DNA from 3 places in the Phocaeicola sp. RTP21359st1_B8_RTP21360_211022 genome. Region 3 is predicted to be linked to each of the others. Evidence: riboswitches for the same ligand, from Rfam matches in the RefSeq annotation. Region 3 holds a riboswitch; each other region holds the start of a gene.
The links. Region 3 has a riboswitch for cobalamin ahead of AB5062_RS03320 (TonB-dependent siderophore receptor). Riboswitches for the same ligand answer to the same signal wherever they lie in the genome.

Region 1: linked by a shared signal. The riboswitch ahead of AB5062_RS04440 (DUF4465 domain-containing protein) and the one ahead of AB5062_RS03320 (TonB-dependent siderophore receptor) in region 3 are both predicted to bind cobalamin.
Region 2: linked by a shared signal. The riboswitch ahead of AB5062_RS13335 (TonB-dependent siderophore receptor) and the one ahead of AB5062_RS03320 (TonB-dependent siderophore receptor) in region 3 are both predicted to bind cobalamin.

The regions. Positions count from the first base shown of each region.
Region 1 is NZ_JBDFXP010000006.1:62,541-65,826, forward strand. Features, by position in the region: gene AB5062_RS04435 (hypothetical protein) at 1-1,229, opposite strand, end outside; cobalamin riboswitch at 1,321-1,509, shown strand; gene AB5062_RS04440 (DUF4465 domain-containing protein) at 1,666-2,625, shown strand; gene AB5062_RS04445 (PKD-like domain-containing protein) at 2,679-3,286, shown strand, end outside.
Region 2 is NZ_JBDFXP010000024.1:22,778-26,063, forward strand. Features, by position in the region: gene AB5062_RS13325 (hypothetical protein) at 47-220, opposite strand; gene AB5062_RS13330 (alpha/beta hydrolase) at 222-1,193, opposite strand; cobalamin riboswitch at 1,456-1,683, shown strand; gene AB5062_RS13335 (TonB-dependent siderophore receptor) at 1,749-3,286, shown strand, end outside.
Region 3 is NZ_JBDFXP010000004.1:171,558-174,843, reverse strand. Features, by position in the region: gene AB5062_RS03325 (TonB-dependent receptor plug domain-containing protein) at 1-1,074, shown strand, start outside; cobalamin riboswitch at 1,116-1,315, shown strand; gene AB5062_RS03320 (TonB-dependent siderophore receptor) at 1,447-3,286, shown strand, end outside.

The DNA.
Region 1 (3,286 bases), on a different contig from region 3:
TCGGCCGTGATCTTCGTCAGCTTGGGATAGCCGCTGCCGCCCAAAGCCGTGGTGAGGGAGCCGATAGGTGCCGTCCACAAGGCACTGACCGTCGAGGCGAACGTGACGTTGCCCGAAGCGTCCCACGCGATGTTGCCGCCCGCGACCGCTCCGGCTCCCGAGGCATCCAGCCGCCATTTATAGCCCCGGATACCGTTCGAGCCGAGCGTAATGCTACCTGCGGCAGAGGTGCAGCTCCCCACAGTGTTGTTCTTCGTACCCCGGTAAAGGGAGTCGGCATCCACCGTCCAGCCGCCGATTTTCCCTTTTGTAACGTTCAAGGTCAGAGCTTCGATGTTTCCGGCGGTAATCAAGGAGGCTTTCAACGCCGCCGTGTCGATGCGTGCCGCAGCGATAATCCCCGATGTGATCTGGGAAGCACTGATGGAAATCGTCTTAATCGTATCGGCCGAGAGTGTTCCGGTAAAGACGCCGTCCTTGTCGATGTAGGTCGCACCGACCCAGTTCAGACTCACTCCGCTGCCGAACTCGACCTTGCCTGTCGTGGCGTTATACCTGACATACTGGTCGCCATAACCCAACTGGGCGTTACCGCCGTTATCTACATAGAAGGTTTTGTAGCCATCCCTAAATCCATAGATGCCGTTTACCGCCTCTGCGGCGATCGTTCCCGAGGAGGTCTTCGTATTGAGTGTAAACGAGCCTATGGCTATCCCGGAGACGGTGCCGTCGCTGTTTTTCGTGCCCGCAAAGAGTTTGGGGGTGATGACCGTGTTGCCGTTGATGAGCGTCTTACCCGTATTCCACTCCTTGACCCAGTCGAGCATGTCGGCATCGACCCCGTCCTTGCCCGGGATACCCGCCTTGGCTTTCGACCAGACGAACGACAGATGATAGACAATACCGGAAATTGTCACGGGAATATCTATTGTTCCGTGGTCGGCGAGGGTCGTCGTACCGGCGGTGATAACGTAGGTTAAGGTCTTCGTGCCGTTATTGACGGTAACGGATGAGAATCCCGCCGGCTTACCCACCGCACCGATGGTAAAGGCCGTGAGTTCCTCGTCCCCGCACATCACCCGTACGGTCGAGGTGAGAGTGACGGACGAGAGAATCTTCCCCGTGTCATCCGCGGGGAACACGTATTCACCCAAAGACTGGGTTATGGTATACCCGTCCTTCTGGACATAGATGGTCGCCTGTCCCCGGGCGATGAGAATCTTTGCCATGAAACCTTTTTCTGAAAGTATAGTGCGGAATGATTCCGGCAGGTTGCGGATTTTTTTTCGTGTAAATGATATTATTATAAAAAATATTTGTATTTTTGTAATTGGAAATGGTTCCGGGCGGTTCGCCGCCACGGATGAAAAGGGAATCCGGTGAGAATCCGGGACAGTACCCGCTGCTGTAAGTCCCCTCAAGGTTGCCGCAACCTGCCACTGGTGTAATGCTGGGAAGGCGCGACGACTGGGACGAGTCAGAAGACCTGCCATGACCGGAAAAGGATTTACACCCGCGGGAGAAAATCGGGTTGCGATCAGATACGGAATGCCGTAGGAGTCATTCTCATATTTGAAGACAAACATAATCCCGTTCGTGTAAACCTGCGCGAACGGGATTTTTTGTGTTTGTTAAAAATATGTTTTATTAAAAAACAAGTAAGCTATGAAAAGAAATTTACGCTTTCTGGCGGGAGCTTTCCTGTTGACGGCAACCGCCCTGTTCACCGGCTGTAATTCAGACGATGACTTTTTGATGAATCCTCAAACTGATTCAGTAACTCCCGAAACCCGAGCCAACTTTAATGATGATGGCACTACAACCATTACATTCGATGACTTCGATGAAACATTCATGGCGGTTTCGCCTAAAGCAGAGAACTACTACACGCTTTATGGATATACTGCAGAGAACCAAATCAGGGAAATATACGATCCCGATTTTGTGTTTGTCTCCGACATGAATACTGTAACCAATTCTTATGGAGCGTATACTGAATTTTCCAGTGGTGCCATTGCGTTGTCGAAATACAATTATCGTTCTGATTCTGCTGCCGGCAAGACTTCTGGAACTAATTGGTGGTATACTTGGGAGAATCAATGTAGTGTCTATAATACAGCATCCACAGATGGGGCCAATACAGGGGCAGGTCACAGCGGTTCCAATTTTGCTGTTGTATACGGCTACTCTGATTTCGGAAATACGGAGTGGATGGCCAAACCTGAATTCTATTTTGACTCCCCTCGCAAATTCAAGGGTTTATGGTATTGTAACACAGCATATACCTATGGTGTGATTATAAATGGTAATCAGTTCGGAACATCGGGTGTTGCAACACCGTTGAGTAATCTGAAAGATTCTGACGGCAACAATATAGGATATTTCCAAGTCAACATCGAATGTTATGACGTAGATGGAAATTTGATCACCACTGTATCGAAATTGTTGGCCGACTACCGATATGATAAACCAACAGTGTCCCCCGTAACTACATGGACATATTGGGATATTAATGTAGCGGATGTGCAAAGTGTAAAATTCAATTTTGAAGGATCTGATGTCGATCCTATATATGGACTCAATACTCCGGCGTATCTTTGTATAGACGACGTTACAATAGAATAACAATTTAATATAGTTTGGCATAGAACTGATTTCAGTTCTATGCCCTTTTTATTATGAAGGCTTTCATATTTAGTATTCTTGTACTTTTGTTTTTTATTACAAGCTGTAATAAGAACGATGTAATTACTGAAGAAATAAAACAAGCTCCTATAATTGAACTCGATAGTGAGACTGGCATTTACACTATCAAAGTTGGGCGTGAACTGACAATTGCCCCGACATATAAATATGCGAATAATGCACTTTATGCATGGACAGTAGATGGAAAACTTCTTTCATCTGAATCAATATTGAAGTATACATGGAATCAGGAACAACATCTATATATCAAATTGCGAGTTGATACACCAGAGGGTTATGCGGAAGAAGAGTTAAAAGTAGAAGTATTGGAGTTAACTCCACCTACAATTTCAATCATAATCCCCTCTAAAGGATTAAAAGTGCCTCAAAACACGGATTATATTTTATCTCCAGATATTCAACATGACGATCTTGAAAATTTTAGAATTGAATGGGTACGCGATGGAGAAATCGTCGGAACAGAAAAAGCATATACGTTTCACGAAAAAGAACTCGGTACATATTCGATAACAATCCGGGCATCCAATATAGACGGAGAAACAATCCGTGATTTCGACGTAGAAGTTGTGGAAACAATGCC
Region 2 (3,286 bases), on a different contig from region 3:
AGAAGAGGATGTCAAAGCTTCAACAAGACTTTTGGCATCCTCTTTTTTATTTTATCCATAAAGATGGCTTATCAACATACGACACAACAGCCACACCATCAGATGCTCTGCCGCATAACACCAACCAGACAGGATTGGGTGCCGGACCGAAATGAATCTCCCTCAACGGTGCATCACACGCAGGGCATTTCAACGGCAAACGTTTCTTTATTTCTCCCATATCATTTCAGTTTTTTCACAAATGTACTGACAGAAGCTATCAAAGTACTGTTCACCGGCAGAGAAGGATTCCCGTAAGTAAGCATCTGCTGCTGTACGGCCTTTGATTCACAATCTTTCAGCACATGGTTCATCTTATCAATCAAAAGCAGTTCGGCAGCCGGGCAACCCTTTTTCAGAAGTTCGGCATCCTCCACCGAAACCTGAATATCATTTTTACCCTGAACAATGAGGACCGGCACTTTGACGGAAGCAATCACCGTCCGGGGATTATACTTGAACCAGGAAATCAAATAAGGCTGGACAGAAGCCCGATACAATGATTGCAGATAAGCCGGCACGTCACTCACTTCCTTGCCGTTTTTCAAGGACCCGTTAATGGATGCCACCTCCTTCCGCACCGCTTCCGGATTCTGTTGAGCAGCCACTTGCGCCTCTATAATCTCGTAGGCAGGACGCCCCGCACCGGCAACCGAGATATAGCCTTTCACCTTCGGCCGGTTCTGACAGGCCAGCATTCCAATCAGTGCCCCTTCGCTATGTCCTGCCACCGTGATTGTCGTAAAACGTTTCTCTTTCGCCAAGTAATCAATCCAGCCCGTCACATCATTCACATAATCTTCAAAACGAAGTTTCGCTTCCTCCTTACCTGCCGACGCACTGGTTCCTATCCCCCGCTTGTCAAAGCGCAAGGAAGCGATGCCGTTTGCCGCCAAGCCTTCCGCCAGAAACTTCAACGAATTATTCCTCAAATTGCCAATGGCTGAATTACCATCCATATCCGTAGGTCCGGAGCCGGCTATAATAAGCACCACCGGACAGGTTTTCACCCCACCGGGCAAAAGCAGTTTTCCTTTGATTTGTCCTTCCTTGGTGTTCAGCACCACATTTTCTTCCAAAGGAAGCACTTGTGCCCGACAACAAATACCGCACAGGAAAAATAAACCGGCTAAAATAAAATTCAAGTGTTTCATCTATTACGTATTTTAAGATTATCCATTTAACAAATATAGTGATTGTATTGAATAAAGCAAATCAATATTTGAATGTTGTTAAGCATCAGTTTTATTTTATTCAATACTATTCTATTTTATCTTCAACATGGATAGAATCAAGTCGTTTTGTCACTAAAAAAAGAACCGTTATACACGCCTACTTTTGCTGGGAGAAAATAAATCTGTAACTAATTAAAAAAAGGATTTTTTATCATTTCCCTTTTCTTATTCATCCAAACAAACTATCTTTGCCATGTTTTGTTCCGCGTACCTCCGACTGATGCGAGGAAGCGGATGAAAAGGGAATCAGGTGCAAGTCCTGAACAGTCCCGCTGCTGTAAGCTCCATCTACCCCTATAAGGGGATAGGTTTACTTATCCACTCACGCCACTGCCTGTATATATAATAAGGTGGGAAGGCAAGTAAACAGGAGTAAGTCAGAAGACCTGCAAAACGTAAAGTCATCGACCGTCGCTTTCGAGGAAAGAGCAGCGGTAAGAATGCGGTATTTATTCATTAATATGTTTTTTTTAAATGAAAGGAAATAACCAGGCTTATAAGCTATGGCTTTGTCTGCTTTGCAGCTTTCTCCTATTGCCGCTTGAAATACAGGCACAGAAGAAAGGAGATTCCATCACCGGAAAAGTGCATAAAATAGATGAAGTTACGGTTACAGCAAGACGTCCGCCTGCCAAAATAACAACCGGCAGCCCTGTACAACTTATCAACAAGGAAGATATAAAGAACTTGGGGTTACAGAATATGGCAGATGCCGTAAGGCGTTTTGCCGGAACCAACGTCCGCGATTATGGAGGCATAGGCGGTCTGAAGACCGTTTCCGTCCGCAATTTAGGAGCTGCACACACAGCAGTCAGCTATGATGGAGTAGTCGTCAGCAACAGTCAGGCAGGACAAATCGATATCGGGCGTTTCTCCCTCGACAATGTATCCTCTCTTTCATTGGCAATCGGACAAGATGAGAATCTGCTGCAACCGGCCCGTCTGTATGCTTCGGCAGGAGTACTCAGCATTGAAACGGAGAAACCCGTCTTCGAAAATGGTAAATCCTCCCTGTCACAAATACAAATCCGGGGAGGAGCCTTCGGCTACATAGCCCCATCCATACGCAGATGGCAGAAGCTGGGAGAACACACCGGTCTGTCAGTCGATGCTTCCTTTATGCGTGCCGACGGTAATTATCCCTTCACATTGGAAAACGGAAAATACATCACTCAAGAGAAAAGAAACAATTCGGATATTCATACATGGCAGGGAGAGGCGAATCTGTTTCATACTTTCCATGACGAAAGTACACTGGATGTGAAAGCCTATTATTTTTATTCCGAACGCGGACTGCCCGGTGCTGTCATTCTATACAACCCGAAGGCAGAAGAACGTTTGTGGGACGAGAATTTCTTCACCCAAGCCCGTTATAAGAAAACCTTCTCCCCCAAATGGACTTTGCAGGCGCAAGCCAAGTTCAACCATTCTTGGAACAAATACGAAGATACAGACGTGAAGTATGAAAACGGAAAGCAGACCGACATCAACCGTCAGGACGAATATTATCTGTCCGCCGCCGTGCTTTATCAGCCCGTCAAAGGTCTGGAATTATCGCTCGCGCAGGATGGATTCATCAATACCCTTCACACCAATATCAACGACAGCCCCAACCCGGTGAGATATTCCTCGCTCACAGCCCTCAATGCACGTTACCAATGGGGACGTATCAAGCTATCGTGCACATTGGTGGGGACTTTCATTACGGAAGAAGTAAAAGCAGGGAATACTCCCGACGACCGGAAACGCCTGTCGCCCACCCTGTCCGTTTCCATTCAGCCATGGAAAGAAGAACAATTATACGTCCGCGCAATGTATAAGAATACGTTCCGCGTACCTACCTTCAATGACCTTTATTATCTACGCATAGGAAATACCTCCTTACGCCCGGAAAAGGCACGCGAATACAATATAGGTGTCACTTGGAACGGCAAGCCGTTTCCGTTCACCGATTTCCTTTCTGTCACTCTTGACGGATATTATAATGAAGTAACCGATAAAATAGTTGCCTT
Region 3 (3,286 bases):
TCCTCTTATTGTTTTTTTAAAGACAATAAAACCTATAATGGAAAAGCAGGTGAAGAGCAAGTGCGCAAACGGACCCGTAATCACAATCTTAGCATAAAAGGTATTTTTAAATTAGGTAACCGGCACAAACTTTCAGTCGGCACAGAATATATCGTTGATGTCTTGAAAAGTCAAACAGACAATATAGCCAAAGAAGATGCTTATACACTGGCCTTGTTTGCACAAGATGAAATAAAGTTACTGAGAAACCTACAGGCTTTGATTGGTGTACGTTACATTTATCATGAAAATTTCAAAAATCATGCCACTCCCAATGTAGCACTGATGTATAAACCCGGCAAATTCAATTTCCGTGCCTCCTATGCAGCAGGTTTCCGAACTCCTACCCTGTCTGAACTCTATGCCACTGACATAGCTAAAAAAAATGACAGGTTGACAATAGGTAATTTGGATTTAAAGTCGGAAAAGAATAATTATTTCTCATTGAGTGCAGAGTATGTACATGAGCGTTTTTCAGTATCAGTCAATGCTTTTTATAATAATATTCGTGACATGATAGATTATAATACGATTGCCACGGGAGATAAAGCTATGGAGCAATATGGTCATAAGGAAGTTCGTCAACGTGATAATATAGCGGAGGCTAAAGTCCACGGAATCAATGTATCCGCCAATGCATACCTAGGTGCCGGGTTCAATTTAAGCGGAGGATACACTCATCTTAATACCCAAGATGTGGAATTGGAACAACCCATCGACAAAAGTATAAAAAACGCATACAATATCAATGCCCAATGGGCGCATTCATGGAAAATATATCGGTTGAATATAAATTTGAACGGCCGTATCAACAGCAAGCGTTTCTCTAAAAGTTACGGTTATGCTCCCGAGTATCAATTGTGGAATTTAAACACACGCCATTCTTTCAACTTAAAATCTGTAATCATCGAACCCGGATGCGGCATGGAAAACCTGTTCGATTATATGGATGACCGTCCTTATAACAGCAATTATGCGACACTTACCCCCGGACGTTCATTCTACATCAGTCTGTCTTTAAAATTTAAAAGCTAAAAAAATCAAAGACTTATCGAAGATAATATAAAATAAACCTCTATCTTTGCAACGGAATTAGTAATCGGGCTATCACATAGCCCGATGCAAGGGAACCCGGTGTAAATCCGGGGCTGTACCTGCAGCTGTAAATCCTCATGATGTTGATTGGATAGTCTAAAACCACTGTTTCATTTGAAGAAATGGGAAGGTTTCCAATCAGAGGAAAGCCAGAATACCTGCTAAGTCTGTTGAACAATAAACACCAAGCTTCCAGGATTAGAAGTATGTGTCCATTCGAACAAGCGTTTTCCAACGTCTATTCCTTTGTGGCATTCCTCTTTATCAGAGGGAAACTTGATGTTTTATTTTGCAAATTAAATAAAACATAATATGAGGTATTTACTTCCTGCTATTCTACTATTAGGTACACAAATTGCAAGTGCCCAAAGTATTCTCAAAGATAAAGACGATAAAGAATTGTCCGTATTACTGAATGAAGTGGTCATCACGGGTACAGGTACTGAACATTATCTGAAAGATGCTCCCGTACAGACTGAAGTCATAACCAGCAAAGCTTTGGAACAATATCAGGCACGCAGTATAGACGATTTGCTCAGTGGTCTTAGTCCTTCATTGACCTTTCATGATGGTGATATGGGGAGCCATATCCAACTAAACGGATTGAACAATGACTATATCCTGATCATGATAAATGGAAAAAGAATGAATGGCGATGTAGGAGGGCAAAACGACTTGAATCAATTAAATCCAGCTAATATAGAACGCATAGAGATTGTAAAAGGGGCCGCTTCTTCACTTTATGGCAGTGACGCAATAGCCGGAGTTATCAATATCATAACCAAACGTAACCGTGAAAAAATGGAGCTCACCAACACATCCCGCATAGGTGAATATGGCGATATACGTCAAAGTACCAGTTTCGGCTTTAACTATAGAAAGATAAAATCTGTAACCGGAATCAACTTCCGGCATACCGATGGCTGGCGGAATACAGACCTACAGTGGGATCAGAATCAATTGAAATCCGGCTCTACTATGTTGACCGTAAACCGTTCTTCAAACTATACCCTGTCCGAGAACATTGAATGGCAAGTCAATCGCAAACTAGACCTCACTGCAGAAGGCACTTATTATGAGCGTTGGGTAATGCGTACACACGGTCCTTGGAAATATCAAGCCAACGATTTTTATTATCGCAACTATACATTTGCAGTAGGAAGTAAATATAAATTAGGAAAACGGAATTATCTGACAGCAGACCTATCTTATGGCAGATACGGTTACTTCTATGACTATAAGCTAAACGAGCATACTGATTATTTTCTAGACAATGACCGCCATGAACGTATCACCTACTTTGCCGGTCAACGTATCAAACAAAGTATTCAGAAACAAATATTAGGCCAGGTAAAAAGTGTATTTTATCTTGGAGAGGACCATATTTTAAATGCAGGAATCGAATATCAGTACAATCATTTGGAATCACCTCATCACATTGACGGTGACCGCGCTTCCGTTTATACGTTGGCAGCTTATATACAGGAGGAATGGACAGCCAGAGAAAATCTGGTTCTGACTGCCGGGGTACGAGGAACACAACACAAGGAAACAGGATTGAATTTCAGTCCGAAAATATCAGGACTTTATAAACCCGGAGAACATATTAATTTGCGTGCGTCTTATGCTTTAGGCTACAAAGCACCCACTATTAAAGAACTTTATTATAATTATACCGGCGTTATCGGAGGCGGTGCTTTGACTGCATATCATGGCAACACAGATCTAAAAGCACAAACCTCACAATATGCTTCAATCGGTATCGAGTACGTAGGGCAAAAATTCCAAGCCAGTTTAACCGGATACATGAATTATCTTCACAACATGATTGAGCTGGTTGAAATTTCCGTAACTCCCGATGAAAAGTTTCTTGAAGTAGAAAAGAGCAAACAATATAAGAATCTGACAAAGGCACGTATTTATGGTATGGATTTCACCTTCAACTATCGTCCTGCAAAATCTCTCAGCCTTGCCGGCGGATATAGTTATGCTGATCCAAAAGCGCAATATCCTAACAAAGGTATAGATTATATGAAATATCTTCCTATTGATGCTACTTCCAGCCATAATGCAAATTTAAATATCTTATGGCAACATTCATGGAAACTGTATCGTTTGGGTATCGGCATCTATGGCAGATATCAGTCTACAC